Regions from separate parts of the Lysobacter sp. CA196 genome, predicted to be linked through region 1. Evidence: predicted binding sites of a transcription regulator. Region 1 holds the regulator's gene; each other region holds the start of a gene.
What was found. Region 1 encodes HrcA, which represses chaperone genes, less so after heat shock. Its sites were predicted from a motif close to TTNGCACTCNNNNNNNNNGAGTGCNAA; they were not measured.

Region 1 (5,057 bases):
CGTCGAGCGGTTCCAGGGCGACGTCGAAGCGCCCGCCGCCCATGCCGAGTTCGCCGATCAGCACGCTGGTGGTGTCGGACAGGCTCTTGGCGGCCTTGCGGCGCGCCTCGCCGAGGGTGTCGGCGGCGCGGCGCCACTGCGCGCGCGCGCTTTGGATTTCGCCGTCGAGCACCTGCAGGCGGTCGCCGGCGCTGCGCAGTTGGTCGAGTTCGCCAGCCATGCCGTCGCGGGTGGCCGGCAGTTGTTCCGGTGCGACCCGGTGCTTGCGCGCCAGCTCGTGCAGGCGGCCGATCTTGTTTTCGATCTGCTCGAAAGCCGACGGGTCGAGGTCGAGGTCGTCGCGGACCCGGTCGAGCAGGGTCAGGGCTTCGTCGATCTGGATCGCGGCGTTGTCGAGCATGGCGTCGACATCGTTCAGGCGCGGCTCGTGTTCGGCGACGCGCTGCAGCTCGCCGCGCACCTGTTGCACCAGCCGGGTCAGCGACGGGCCTTCGTCGCCGCCGAGGCGGGCGAAGGCCGATTCGCAGGCGGCGATCAGGCCGGCGGCATGGGCGTGGCGGCGATGGTCGCTGAGCAGCTTGGCCAGGGCCTCGGCTTCGAGCACTTCGCGTTCCAGCTCGGTGTGCTGATGTTCGAGCCAGGCGATGCGGTCGGAGACGTCGCCCTGCGCCGACAAGGTGTCGCGTTCGCGCAGCAGCGCGCTCCACTGCTGCGCGGCGGCCTCGACCGTGGCCAGCGGCGCGTCGTGGCGGCCGTAGGCGTCGAGCAGGCCGAGCTGGCTGGCGCGCGACATCAGTGCCTGGTGTTCGTGCTGGCCGTGGATCTCGACCAAGCGAGAGGTCAAATCCGCCAGCTGGTTCAAAGTCACCGGCCGCCCATTGACCCAGGCCCGCGAGCCACCGTCGGCGCGGATCACCCGGCGGATCTGGCAGATCGGGGCCTCGCCGTCGCCGGTTTCGTCGAGTTCGTTGTCGCGCAACCAGGCGGCGGCCAACGGGGCATCGTCGAGGGTGAAGTCGGCGACCAGTTCGGCGCGGTCGGCGCCATGGCGGACCACGCCGCTGTCGGCGCGCAGGCCGGACAGCAGACCGAGAGCGTCGACCAGCAGCGACTTGCCGGCACCGGTTTCGCCGGAGATCACGGTGAGGCCGGGACCGAAGCTGAGTTCGGCGGCGCTGACGACGGCGAATTGCTTGAGCGAGAGGTGAGCGAGCATGCGGCGGCGATTGTGCCTTGGCGGCGAGGGACTGGGAATGGGCGGCAAGCGGGCCGGAGGGTAGGGCGGATGCGGATCACAGGCTGAGACGGCCAGACGCGCGCGCTGCCGGCAGTGTGCACGAGGATGCTTACCGATGCCGACGCAGCGCGCATCGCAGGGCGGCGGATACGGACCGTCATCGGCGAATCCGGGCAAGGCGCTTGCGCCGGCCGGCGTGCGCGCCTATATCCACAGCATGAATCGCCGACCGCCCGACCCGAGCCTCGACCCGCGCGCGCGGCAACTACTGCGCACGCTGATCGGCCGTTACATCCACAGCGGCGAACCGGTCGGATCGCAGACCCTGGCCAAGCACGCCGGCCTCGACGTCAGCGCGGCGACGATCCGCAACATCCTCGCCGACCTGGAAGACGTCGGTCTGCTCAGTGCGCCGCACGCCTCGGCCGGGCGCATCCCGACCGTGCAGGGCTATCGCTTGTTCGTCGACTCGCTGCTGCAGGTGCGGCCGTTGCCGGAAGGCGAGGTCGCGCGCCTGCGCAGCGAGCTGCCGTCGGGCTCGGGCACCCAGGCCCTGCTCGGCAGCGCGTCCGAGCTGTTGTCGGCGATGACCCACTTCGTCGGCGTGGTCAGTGTGCCCAAGCGCGAGCAGTTCGCGTTCCGGCGCATCGACTTCGTGCCGCTCGACGCCCAGCGCGTGCTGGCGATCCTGGTGTTCGCCGATCAGGACGTGCAGAACCGCATCATCCAGACCCGCCGGCCCTACGACGCCGGCGAGCTCGAACGGGTCGCCAACTACCTCAACGCACACTTCGCCGGCCGCCCGGTGGCCGAGATCCGCGCGACCCTGCTGGTGGAACTGCGCAACGCCCAGTCGGAGATGCAGTCCCTGCTCGCGCAGTCGGTCGAGCTGGCCGAGCAGGTGCTGATGCCGGACAACGACGACATGGTCCTGGCCGGGCAGACCCGGCTGATGGGGGTGCAGGAGCTGGCCGACCTGGACCGCCTGCGCGAGCTGTTCGAGGCCTTCGCCCGCAAGCGCGAGATCCTGCAACTGCTCGAACGCACCGTGCGCGCCCCCGGGGTGCGCATCTTCATCGGCGAGGAGACCGGCCTGGCGCCCCTGGAGGGCGTGTCGTTGGTGACCGCGCCGTACACCGCCGGCGGCCGCGTGCTCGGCGTGTTGGGGGTGATCGGCCCGACCCGCATGGCCTACGACCGGGTCATCCCGGTGGTGCAGGCGGCCGCGGATGCGCTGGGGGATGCGTTCGGGGAACCGAAAGGGACTGAAGCCGAGGGGCAGTGACCGGTCCCGGAAGCCCTGGGTAGGAGCGGCGCAAGCCGCGACTGCGATGCCTCGGTTGAGGTTGGGCTTGAGGGTTCTCGGCTTCGGGCCGGGCCGGGCCGGGGGGTATCGCGGTCACCGAAGGGGACTGAGGCCGGGTGGCAGTGACCCGTCCCGGAAGTCCAGGGTAGGAGCGGCGCAAGCCGCGACTGCGATGCCTCGGTTGAGGTTGGGCTTGAGGGTTCTCGGCTTCGGGGTTCGGCCGGGGTTTATCGCTTCGGTTGGTCGCGGCTTGCGCCGCTCCTACCCCGGGGCGGGTCCCGGCGATTGTCCCGAACCGCTCCACGAAACCCGCGGCTCGCCGCCGATGGCGGCCGATCGGCGCAGATCCCGGCACTTGAATGCCGCCGCGCCGGCCCCATTGCTGGCCTGTCGCGGAAAAACCGCCAGGACCCAGCATGAACCAACACGATCCCTATTCCGAACTCAATCCGGCGGCCCAGGACGATGTCCCGGGCTCCGAGGTGTCCGAAGTCGAGGCGCTGCGCGCCGAGCTCAGCAAGCTGCGCGAGGACACGCTGCGCGAACGCGCCGAACTCGACAACCAGCGCAAGCGGGTGTCGCGCGACGTCGAGATGGCGCGCAAGTTCGCCAACGAGCGTCTGCTCGGCGACCTGCTGCCGGTGATCGACAGCCTCGAGGCTGGCCTGGCCGTGGCCGGCGACGACGCCAGCGCGCTGCGCCAGGGCATGGAACTGACCTTGCGCCAGCTGCTCAAGGTCGCTGGCGACAACGGTCTGGTCGCGGTCGACCCGGCCGGCCAGCCGTTCAACCCCGAGCATCACCAGGCCATGAGCATGGTGCCGGCGCCGGGCGTGGCACCGAACCACGTGGTCCAGGTCTACCAGAAGGGCTGGCTGCTCAACGAGCGCCTGCTGCGTCCGGCGCTGGTGGTGGTCGCCCAGGACGCCTGAACGAACCCGGGACGGTCCCGGCCGCGGCTTGCCGCGGTCGCGAAACCGAAGCGGGGTGCGGCGCGAGCCGCGAACGGACGTTCCGGGAAGGGCCGGGACGGACGTCACGAGGGCGGGGCACGGGCGCTTGAACTGCCCGGCACCTAGCCCCAGATAACGGACATCGGCGGCACGGCGCATAGCGCGGACCGCCCCAACTATTTCAAGCATTCGAGAGGGAGCACTACGTATGGGCAAGATCATCGGCATCGACCTGGGCACCACCAATTCCTGCGTCGCAGTGATGGAAGGCGGCAAGGCCAAGGTCATCGAAAATTCCGAGGGCGACCGCACCACGCCGTCGATCGTCGCGTTCACCAAGGACGGCGAAGTTCTGGTCGGCGCGTCGGCCAAGCGCCAGGCGGTCACCAATCCCAAGAACACCTTCTATGCGGTCAAGCGCCTCATCGGTCGCAAGTTCAGCGATGCCGAAGTGCAGAAGGACATCGGCCTGGTGCCCTACAACATCGTCGCGCACGACAACGGCGATGCCTGGGTCGCGACCCTCGACGACAAGAAGATGGCGCCGCAGCAGATCTCGGCCGAAGTGCTGGGCAAGATGAAGAAAACCGCCGAAGCCTACCTGGGCGAGCCGGTCACCGAGGCGGTCATCACCGTGCCGGCCTACTTCAACGACAGCCAGCGCCAGGCGACCAAGGACGCCGGCAAGATCGCCGGCCTGGAAGTCAAGCGCATCATCAACGAGCCGACCGCGGCGGCGTTGGCCTACGGCATGGACAAGAAGGGCGGCGATCGCAAGATCGCGGTCTACGACCTCGGCGGCGGCACCTTCGACGTGTCGATCATCGAGATCGCCTCGGTCGACGGCGAGATGCAGGTCGAAGTGCTGTCGACCAACGGCGACACCTTCCTCGGCGGCGAAGACTTCGACAAGCGCGTCATCGACTACTTGGTCGAAGAGTTCCAGAAGGACCAGGGCATCGACCTGCGCAAGGACCCGCTGGCGCTGCAGCGCCTGAAGGACGCGGCCGAGCGCGCCAAGATCGAGCTGTCGTCCTCGCAGCAGACCGAAGTCAACCTGCCGTACGTGACCGCCGACGCCTCGGGTCCGAAGCACCTCAACATCAAGCTGACCCGCGCCAAGCTGGAGTCGCTGGTCGAGGATCTGGTCAAGAAGACCATCGAACCCTGCCGTATCGCCCTCAACGACGCCGGCCTGCGCGCCAGCGACGTGGCCGAAGTGATCCTGGTCGGCGGTCAGACCCGCATGCCCAAGGTCAGCCAGGCCGTGGCCGAGTTCTTCGGCAAGGAGCCGCGCAAGGACGTCAACCCGGATGAGGCGGTTGCTGTTGGTGCGGCCATCCAGGGCGGCGTGCTGGCCGGCGACGTCAAGGACGTGCTGCTGCTCGACGTGACCCCGCTGTCGCTGGGCATCGAGACCCTGGGCGGCGTGTTCACCAAGATCATCGAGAAGAACACCACGGTGCCGACCAAGGCCTCGCAGACCTTCTCGACCGCCGAGGACAACCAGTCCGCGGTGACCGTGCACGTGCTGCAGGGCGAGCGCGAACAGGCCCGCTTC
Region 2 (5,057 bases), on a different contig from region 1:
TGGTGACCAACCAGGACCTGATGCTCGCCCGTTACGACAGGGCCGACGCCCGCGTGGAACGTTTGCGCGGCGCAGGCTTGCAGGGCCATGCCGCTCTGTTGCTGGCCCGGCTGGAGGCCGATCTGGCGATGGTCCGCGGCCGCTATGCGCAGGCCTTGGCGGTGCTGGATAGCAGCGAACGTCGTTTGATCGGGCAACGGCCCGATGAGAGCGGGATCACCGAAGCGCAGATCACGCTCGCGTGCACCCGCATGTGGGTCCGACTTCCCATGGGCGACCTTCAAGGCACCCGTACCGATATGCAACGGTGCAAGACGAGCAAACACAGCAATTGGGCGAATATCACATTGCTGATGCAGGCCCGCACCGCGCGCTTGGCGGGCGACCGCGACGCCGCCCATACCCAATTGGCGGCCGCACGCGCCGCCTTGGCGAAGTCCGAAGACGATTCCGACCGCTGGGCCCTGACCTTGACGGCCACCGAACTACTGACCCGGCTCGGCGACATCGACGAATCGGACCGCGTGTATCGGCAATTGCTGCCGAAGCTGCAGCGCAGCGGCTATGCCGCCCTGATCGCCGGCGCCGAAACCGGCCTGGCCGAGAATGCCGCCGCACGTGGCGACTGGGTTTCCAGCCGCGCGCACATCGCCGCGGCGCGCGGCATGTTGCCCACGAACGAATGGCTGCTCAGCCATCGCCTGGACATGCTCAAGGTGGCCGATTCCTGGAGCCATGGCGATCGCGAACGTACCGTCGCCCTGGCGACGCCGCTGCACGCACGGGCCCACGCGCTGGGGGATGCGGTCGCGCAGATGGAGTTGCACAGCCTGTTGCCGCTCGATGTCCTCGCAGAGGTCGGCGGCGCGGTCGAACGCGAACGATTGATCGCCCGCACCGGCATGCGCGGCGCGAAGATGGAATGGCTCAAATCCGTCGCGTTGGAACCGGTCGGCCGATCGCGAGTCCCGGCGTCGGTCGCACCTGAGGGCTAGGGGCAGGGTTAGAGTGCGGTTCCCGGCGCTCGGCAAGCCCATATCGACCTGCGTGGCGCGAGGGCAGGACTGCCAATCGTCTTGCCCTGGCCCTGGCCGTGGCGTTGGCTTCGGCTCCCCATTGCCGCTCAAGCGCCGGGCATGGTTGCGTCTGCCCGTCCGAATCGCGCTCCAGGCGCCGACCGCTGCCCTAGGCTCGGTGATCCCATTCGAAGATGGCTCTCCAGCGCCGTCCTTGAATACAGGCATCCGCTGGCCGGTCGGATGGTTGCGATTGGCACGAACTCGCGTCCCAGCCGCTGGCCAGAATGGCTTCGGTCCCGTGCCTGACCCGCCCCGGCCCGCGCCGATGTCGTGATCTGGGATCCCGGTCCTGATGGAATGTGCGCCTGGATCTGGCCGATAGTGGCGTTTGGCCGCGCCGGTTCAGGCGGCGGACGGCGCCGCGAGCGGCCATTCGGGCGCCCCGGCTCCAGGCTGAATGGGGCTGACGGGCGCTTCGCTTTAATAAGTTATTAATTGCAAAGGGTATGTTGATGCCCACGCCGCCCCGTCACCGGGCCGGCGCTCCGCCAGCCCGGCCGGTCAAGGCCGGGATGCCCGTTCCAGTACCGCAACACTGTGGAACTTTCCCCACCTTTAGCAGTCATATATCGCGACTGCTAAGATGACCCCCATGACCTCTATCGCCCAATCCACTGCTCTAGTCGCCAACAACCTGCCTGTGCCCAGCGCGCTCGGTTCGCTGGACGCGTATATCGGCGCCGTGCACCAGATCCCGGTGCTCAGCGTGGAAAACGAGCAGGCGCTGGCGCGCCGCTTCCGTGAAGAGGAAGACCTCGACGCGGCCCGTGAACTCGTTCACTCGCACCTGCGCTTCGTCGTCCACGTGGCCCGCGGCTACAACGGCTACGGTCTGCAGATCGGCGACCTGATCCAGGAAGGCAACATCGGCCTGATGAAGGCGGTCAAGCGTTTCGACCCCGATCAGGGCGTGCGCCTGGTTTCGTTCGCGGTCCACTGGATCCGCGCCGAGATGCACGAGTTCATCCTCAAGAACTGGCGCATCGTCAAGGTCGCCACGACCAAGGCGCAGCGCAAGCTGTTCTTCAACCTGCGCAAGAGCAAGACGCGCCTGGGCTGGATGAACGCCGAGGAAGTGCGCCTGGTCGCCAAGGACCTCAACGTCTCCGAGCGCGAAGTGCTGGAAATGGAATCGCGCCTGTCCGGCCGCGACATCGGTTTCGATGCGCCTTCGGACGAAGACGACGATCACGCGCCGCCGTCGCCGGCCGCGTACCTGCGCGCGAGCGACGAAGATCCGTCGCAGTCGTACGAGCGCGAGGACGAGGAAGGCAACAAGCTCGGTCTGCTGCGCGAAGGCCTCGCCGGCCTGGATGCGCGTTCGCGCGACATCATCAAGCGTCGCTGGCTCGATGCCGACAGCAAGATCACCTTGCAGGAACTGGCCGACGAGTACGGCGTCAGCGCCGAGCGCATCCGCCAGATCGAAGCCAACGCGCTGAAGAAGATGCGCGGTTTGTTCGCCGCCTGATCGGCGACTCGCCATAGTCGAATACGACGGCCCGGGAAACCGGGCCGTCGTCGTTTGCGGCGCCGCAACCGGCCGCGGCGTTCGCGGCTGCGACGCGCAAGAAGCGGATATCGCCGCCGTTACCGCGGGTCTAACGTGCCTGCCTGTCTTCAGGGAATTACGCCATGTCTCGCTACCGCATCACCGGCTTGTCGCCGGAACCTTTCGCCACCCTCGGCGCGCTCGACGACGCCAGCTTGCGCGCGCATGGTATGCGCCGCATCGTCGCCGATTCGCCGAACGGTTACCCCTGCCGGATCAGCTTGGCCGACGCCGCGCCCGGCGACTCGGTACTGTTGCTGACCTTCGAGCACCACGCCTGCGACGGCCCGTATCGCTCGAGCGGCCCGATCTACGTGCGCGAAGGCGCCACCGCGGCCTCGTACGACGACGCACTACCGGCGTTCCTGCGCACCCGCACTCTGTCCTTGCGCGCCTACGACGCCGACGGTTGGATGCGCGGCGCGCGAGTGGTCGCCGGCGCCGACGCCGATGCGGCGCTGGCCGAGTTGCTAGACGATGCGGACGCGACCGAAGTGCACGCGCACAACGCCCGCACCGGGTGTTTCATGTGCCGGATCGATCGCGTCTGAAGCACCTCGCGGACAGCTACCGAGTCCGCCGCAAACACGAAGGGCGCCGCGAGGCGCCCTTCGTCGTCGTTACCGGTGCAACCGACCCGATGTACGCACCGCGTCGTGTTGCCGTCTTCATGGCGGCGGCGGGTCGGCGCAGGCAGGCTCGCCGGTGCCGAAGATGATGCGGGCGTGGCGCTGGTAGGTGAAATACGCCCACGACCAGTTGAGCATCACGATCAGGCGATTGCGGAAGCCGATCAGGAAGAACACGTGGGCGGCGAGCCAGAACACCCAGGCGAGGAAGCCGGAGAACTTGAAGCCGCGCAGGTCGACCACCGCGGCGCGGCGGCCGATGGTGGCCAGGTTGCCGAAGTCGACGTAACGGAAAGGCTCGACCGCGCGATGGCCGAGGCGCGCGCGTATCGCGGATGCGACGTAGGCGCCCATCTGCTTGGCGCCCGGGGCGACGCCGGGCACCGGCTGGCCGTTGGCTTGTTTGACGCTGGCCAGGTCGCCGGCGACGAAGATCTCCGGATGCCCGGGCACGCTGAGGTCGGGTTCGACCAGGATCCGGCCGGCACGGTCGCGCGGCGCATCGAGCAGGGCGCCGAGCGGCGACGCGGCGACGCCGGCCGCCCACAGCACCGTGCGTGCGGGCACGAACTCGGCGCCGAGCCGATAACCGCGGCCGTCGATCTCGGCCACCGGGGTGCCGGTGACGACTTCGACCCCGAGCCGCTGCAACTGCGCGCGGGCTTTTTCCGACAGCGACTCGGGAAAGTTCGCGAGCACGCGCGGGCCGGCTTCGATCAAGCGCACGCGCGCCTGCGCCGGGTCGATGCGGCGGAATTCGCGGCGCAGGGTCTTGCGCGAAATCTCGGCCAGAGTGCCGGCGAGTTCGACCCCGGTCGGGCCGCCGCCGACCACCGCGAAGTGCAGCCAGGCCGAGCGTTCTTCCTCGGTCTCGGCGGCTTCGGCGCGTTCGAAGGCGAGCAGGACCCGGCGGCGGATGTGCAGGGCGTCGTCGAGGGTCTTCAGGCCCGGCGCATCGTCGGCCCATTCGTCGTGGCCGAAGTAGGCGTGGGTCGCGCCGCTGGCGAGCAGCAGGTAGTCGTAGTCGATGACGTCGCCGTCGGCGAGGCTCACCTGGCGCGCGTCGGCGGCGATGCCGGTGACTTCGCCGAGGCGCACTTCGACATTCTTCTGATTGCGCAGGATGTGGCGCAAGGGCGCGGCGATGTCGGGCGCCGACAGGCCGGCGGTCGCGACCTGATACAGCAGGGGCTGGAATAGATGATGGTTGCGACGGTCGATCAGGGTGATGCGCACCTCGGCCGAAGCCAGGGCGCGCGTCGCCCACAGACCGCCGAACCCGCCGCCGACGATGACGACGTGCTTGCGGGAGTCGCTCATGACGATGGAACCTCGATCAGCTGAGATGACGGGTAAGCAGGTCTTCGAGCTTGCGCTGGTCGGCGGCGAAACGGCGGATGCCGTCGGCGAGCTTGTCGGTCGCCATCGCGTCCTCGTTGTGCTGCCAGCGGAAGGCGGCCTCGTCGAGCTTCGCATCCGGCGCGCCGCGCTGGCCGTCGTCGTTGAGCGCGCGCGCGACCGTGTCCTGGCCGGCTTCGAGTTCGCCGAGCAATTCAGGCGAAATCGTCAGGCGGTCGCAACCGGCGAGTGCGAGCACTTGCCCGGTGTTGCGGAAACTCGCGCCCATTACCACCGTGGCGTAGCCGTGGCGCTTGTAGTACTGCCAGATGCGCGCGACCGACTGCACGCCGGGGTCGTCGGCCGGCGTGGCCGGCTTGGGCGTGCCGTTGGCGAGGTGCCAGTCGAGGATGCGGCCCACGAACGGCGAGATCAGGTACACGCCGGCCTCTGCGCAGG
Region 3 (5,057 bases), on a different contig from region 1:
GTCGACCCGGATTGAGCGGCCGCGCGCCGCGCCCGCCACAGCGCCCAAGCGAGGGCTCCGCATGCTCGTCACCATCGCATTCGCCGGCGAACCCGATCGCGACCTCGTCCTGCGCCTCATGCCGGACACGTCGTTGTGGCAGGTTCGCGAACAACTCGTGGGCCTGGACGCGATGGCGCCGGGGGACCGCTTCGGTTTCGGCAATGCCCGCCTGGATCCGTCGATCGAGGCCGAGACCAAACTCAAGGAAGTGATCGGCGAGGACGGCGTGCTCAACGTGCGTCCGGCGCCGCGCGCGCCGGAACCGGAACCGGAACCTGAGCCAGAACCCGAGCCGGAGCCCGAACCGGCACCGGCGCCCGCGCCGCCGCGTCCGGCGCTGCGCCCCACCGCGCCCACGGCGCAGCCCGCCGAAGCGAACTGGGGACTGCGCAACGAAGACGAAGCGCCGGACTTGCTCGCGAACCTGCAGGGCCGGCTGGCCGGGTTCAGCGTGCGCACGCCCGACGAGTTCACCGCGCTGCCGCTGGCGACGGTGCAGGCGCTGTTCGCCGCCCGCCGGCTCGACCGCGGCCTGCGCTTCGGCCCCGATCCGGGCGACGCCTTGTTCGGCGCACGCTCGCCGCGTTCGCCGGTGGTCTACCGGCATCCGCAGCGGCCGCCGCGTTCGGGCGGAGTGTCCTTCACCTCGCGCTGGACCATCAGCGCCACCGCCAGCCGGGTGCTGCACGAACTGCACACGCGCAGCATCCACAACGCCAACGCCGGCGGCGGCGTCAACGGCTTCGGCCTGGCCGCGGATTTTCGCCGCGATCTCGAGCGTTTGCGACGCAACGAAGTCACCACGATCCATCTGACCGACGAGATGATCGCGCCCAGAGTCGTGCTGATGCTGGACCCGGACACCGATCTGGACGTCGCGCCCGAGTTGGTCGAAGCGGTCGAACGCGCGCTGGCGACGCCCGGCCGGGCCGGACAATACGAAGCGCTGCACGAACGCGTGTTCGCCGCGTTCGGCTATTTCTTCCCGTGCGAGGCCTTGCTCGGCGGCACCCGCATGCGCACGCTCAGCGCGATCAGCGAAGACCTGCAGGAGCAGGAGCAGTTGCTGTCGGGCTTCGGTTTCGGCGCCGCCGCGAAGGACGCGCCGACCCGCTTCGGCCCGGCCAGCGGCGACATCGGCTTCGCCAGCGCCGACCAGCAGCGCTCCAATCATCGCCACATCCGCCAGTTGCGCGAGCAGAGCATCCGCACCGTCGGCGGGCATCCGGCGCTGGGCCTGTCGGACGAGTTGGCCCTGCAATGGATGGCCGGATTGGACGCGGTGGAGCTATGGAAAACCATCGGCCATCGCCGGCTGGTGCCGATCCTGCGCTTCCTGCCTGCCCGGCAACGCGACCGCTGCGTCAGCGTGATCGATCAGTTCGCCGGTTCCGGCGCCAGCGCGCGCTATACCGTGCTGGACATGGCCGCTTACGTGATGCCGCTCAATCGCGATTTCCTCGGCACGATTCTCTAGTCCGCGGTCGCGCGCGCCGCGGTCCGAATCGACAGAAACCCCGCCTTTCGACGTGGTTTTTCGATGCCTGCGACGGCGAACGGCTGGATCAGAAATCCATACCGCGATCGTGATACGCGGCGCGATCGGCGCCGCAAGACATGTCGCAAAAAAAGAACCCCGCCTTTCGGCGGGGTTCCTCATGTTGCTTCATGGCGAACGGTCAGATCAGAAATCCATGCCGCCCATGCCGCCCATGCCACCGCCGCCCGGCATCGCCGGCTCGTCCTTCTTCGGCAGCTCGGCGACCATCGCTTCGGTCGTGATCATCAGACCGGCGATCGACGCGGCGTTCTGCAGCGCGGTGCGGGTGACCTTGGTCGGGTCCAGGATGCCGAACTCGAGCATGTCGCCGTATTCGCCGTTGGCGGCGTTGTAACCGAACGCGCCTTTGCCTTCCTGGACCTTGTTCAGGATGACCGACGGCTCTTCGCCGGCGTTGGTGACGATTTCGCGCAGCGGGGCTTCCATCGCGCGCAGGGCGATCTGGATGCCGTGGTTCTGGTCTTCGTTGATGCCCTTGAGGCCCGAGATCGCGGCCTTGGCGCGCAGCAGCGCGACGCCGCCGCCCGGGACGATGCCTTCTTCCACGGCAGCGCGGGTGGCGTGCAGCGCGTCTTCGACGCGAGCCTTCTTTTCCTTCATCTCGATCTCGGTCGATGCGCCGACCTTGATCACCGCCACGCCGCCGGCCAGCTTGGCCACGCGCTCCTGCAGCTTCTCGCGGTCGTAGTCCGAAGAGGTCTCTTCGATCTGCGCCTTGATCTGCTTGATGCGGGCCTGGATCGAATCGCCGTCGCCGGCGCCGTCGATGATGGTGGTGTTCTCCTTGGAGACCTGCACCTTCTTCGCGCGGCCCAGATCCTTGATCGTGGCCTTCTCGAGCTGCAGGCCGACTTCCTCGGAGATCACTGTGCCGCCGGTCAGCACGGCCATGTCTTCCAGCATCGCCTTGCGACGGTCGCCGAAGCCCGGGGCCTTGACGGCGCAGACCTTGACGATGCCGCGGATGGTGTTGACGACCAGGGTCGCCAGCGCTTCGCCTTCGACTTCCTCGGCGACGATCAGCAGCGGCTTACCGGCCTTGGCGACGCCTTCCAGCACCGGCAGCAGGTCGCGGACGTTGGAGATCTTCTTGTCGTACAGCAGCACGAACGGGTCGTCGAGCTCGGCCGACATCGACTGCTGGTTGTTGATGAAGTACGGCGACAGGTAGCCGCGGTCGAACTGCATGCCCTCGACGACGTCGAGTTCGTTTTCCAGGCCCGAACCGTCTTCGACGGTGATCACGCCTTCCTTGCCGACCTTGTCCATCGCCTGGGCGATCAGGTCGCCGATGTCGGCGTCGGAGTTGGCGGAGATCGCGCCGACCTGGGCGATTTCCTTGCTGGTCGAGGACGGCTTGGAGAGCTTCTTGAGCTCGGCCACGGCCTCGATCACGGCCTTGTCGATGCCGCGCTTGAGGTCCATCGGGTTCATGCCGGCCGCAACGGCCTTCATGCCTTCGCGGATCAGCGCCTGGGCCAGCACGGTCGCGGTGGTGGTGCCGTCGCCGGCGTTGTCGGAGGTCTTGGAAGCGACTTCCTTGACCATCTGCGCGCCCATGTTCTCGAACTTGTCGGCCAGTTCGATCTCCTTGGCGACGGACACGCCGTCCTTGGTGATCGTCGGCGCGCCGAAGCTCTTCTCGAGCACGACGTTGCGGCCCTTCGGACCGAGGGTGGCCTTCACGGCATTGGCGAGAATATTGACGCCGCGCACCATCTTGGCGCGCGCGTCCTCACCGAAACGAATTTCTTTGGCGGACATGGGTAACTCCGGGATTTGGGATTAGGGATTCGGGATTAGCAAGAGCGAAAGCGGGAGGTCGGGGCGGGGCCGGAGATCGCAGCGCAAGCGCTTGCGAATCGCGCACCCCCAATCCCGAGCCGCGGCTCTTAGCCGACGATCGCGAGGACGTCGTCTTCCTTGAGGATCTTGTATTCGACGCCGTCCTGCTTGTAGGAGCTGCCCGAGTACTGGCCGTAGATGACCTTGTCGCCGACCTTGAGCTTCGGCGCGCGGACGCTGCCGTTGTCCAGGGCCTTGCCTTCGCCGATGGCGACGACTTCACCCTTGGTCGACTTTTCCTTGGCGGCGTCGGGAATGATGATTCCGCCGGCCGAGATTTCGTCGGCTTCGATCGGCTTGACCACAACGCGGTCGTAAAGCGGCTTGAGATTCATGGCAACCCTCTGTAAGTGCTTGAATGGGTGGAGAAAGGACGGGAATTTTAGCAGTCGCCCCCGGAGAGTGCCAACGCCGGGGACAAAAGCGCCCGGACGAACCGGGACTGCACGCTAAATGAGGCGGTCCCGGGAGCCTTTCAAGGGGTGGGCGATGAAATCCTGGCGCCGGTCGATGACAGCCCGGGGACGGGGCCCCGCTCGCGGCGCCGCTCCCGGCCCGGCCGGTCAGGTCCCCAGCCGCTTCAGGTAGGCGGTCGGGGTGGCGCCGAGGCTGCGTCGGAACATGGCGATGAAGGCGCTGACGCTGTCGTAGCCGAGGTCCAGGGCGATGGCGGTGACCGCATCGCCGGCGGCCAGGCGCTCCAGGGCCCGCATCAAGCGCGCCCGCTGCCGCCACTGCAGCAGGCTATGACCGGTCTGCGCGGCGAAACGCCGGCTAAGACTGCGCTCGGACAGATGCGCGAACGCGGCCCACTCGGCCAGGCCGCGCGGGTCGGCCGGGTCCTCGATCAGAGCCTGGGCGACACGCAGTACGTGTGGATCGGTCGGCATCGGCAGGCCGATCGGCCGCTGTGCCGGGTCGGCGGGCCCGTCCAGTGCGGGCCTGTCCAGTGCAGCTCCGCCCGGAGCCGGCCCGCCCAGTGCGATCTCGTCGAGCAATACCTGGACGAGCCGGGCCTGTGCCAGGCCCAGGGGCGCATCGCCCGGCCATTGCGCGACGCGCGCGACCGCCTCGCGCAACAGACCGGACACCCGCAGGGCGCAGGCCTGGGCCGGCAGCGCCGCGCAAGCGGGCTCGGCGACGTAGACGCTCCAGCCGGAGAAAGCGGCACCGTGCGATCGCAAGGAATGCTCGGCCTGCGGCGGCACCCACACCGCGTCGGTGGCCGGCACCAGCCAGCGCCCCTGCGCGGTGCCGACGGTCAGCAGGCCGCGATGCGCACCGAACAGCTGCCCGCGCGCATGCCGGTGCGCGGCGGTGTCGCGCACGCCGGCGCTCGTCATCGTCACGGCGATCGCCACCGGTCCGTCGGCGGAATCGGCGCGGAACGCGGCGAGCAAAGGGTCGGACATTGGCCGGAACACGCTATCGAATGGCCGGAGCAACGTAGCAGAGCCTCGCCGCCGAACCCAGCATGGGCGCCTCACCCCGAACGGAGCCGCGCCATGCGAGCCGAAGAACTGTTGCCCGACCATCTCGACCACACCCGCATCGACGGCGTCCTCGTCCGCAAGGGGTCGGTCGGCGCGTTTCTCGCCAATGCGCGGGT

Region 2: rpoH (RNA polymerase sigma factor RpoH) is a predicted target of HrcA. The motif match lies at 1,635-1,661, and genes of this name have one in related genera.
Region 3: ACTOWK_RS16560 (co-chaperone GroES) is a predicted target of HrcA. The motif match lies at 3,831-3,857, and genes of this name have one in related genera.

Annotation. Positions count from the first base shown of each region.
Region 1 is NZ_JBQJIN010000006.1:166,876-171,932, forward strand. It holds gene recN (DNA repair protein RecN) at 1-1,216, opposite strand, end outside; gene hrcA (heat-inducible transcriptional repressor HrcA) at 1,455-2,522, shown strand; gene grpE (nucleotide exchange factor GrpE) at 2,960-3,475, shown strand; gene dnaK (molecular chaperone DnaK) at 3,705-5,057, shown strand, end outside.
Region 2 is NZ_JBQJIN010000005.1:112,306-117,362, forward strand. It holds gene ACTOWK_RS06895 (winged helix-turn-helix domain-containing protein) at 1-995, shown strand, start outside; gene rpoH (RNA polymerase sigma factor RpoH) at 1,672-2,550, shown strand; gene ACTOWK_RS06905 (DUF1203 domain-containing protein) at 2,715-3,182, shown strand; gene ACTOWK_RS06910 (NAD(P)/FAD-dependent oxidoreductase) at 3,300-4,580, opposite strand; gene tal (transaldolase) at 4,597-5,057, opposite strand, start outside.
Region 3 is NZ_JBQJIN010000020.1:565-5,621, reverse strand. It holds gene ACTOWK_RS16575 (hypothetical protein) at 1-15, shown strand, start outside; gene ACTOWK_RS16570 (hypothetical protein) at 62-1,519, shown strand; gene groL (chaperonin GroEL) at 1,727-3,367, opposite strand; gene ACTOWK_RS16560 (co-chaperone GroES) at 3,496-3,783, opposite strand; gene ACTOWK_RS16555 (AraC family transcriptional regulator) at 4,012-4,860, opposite strand; gene ACTOWK_RS16550 (hypothetical protein) at 4,954-5,057, shown strand, end outside.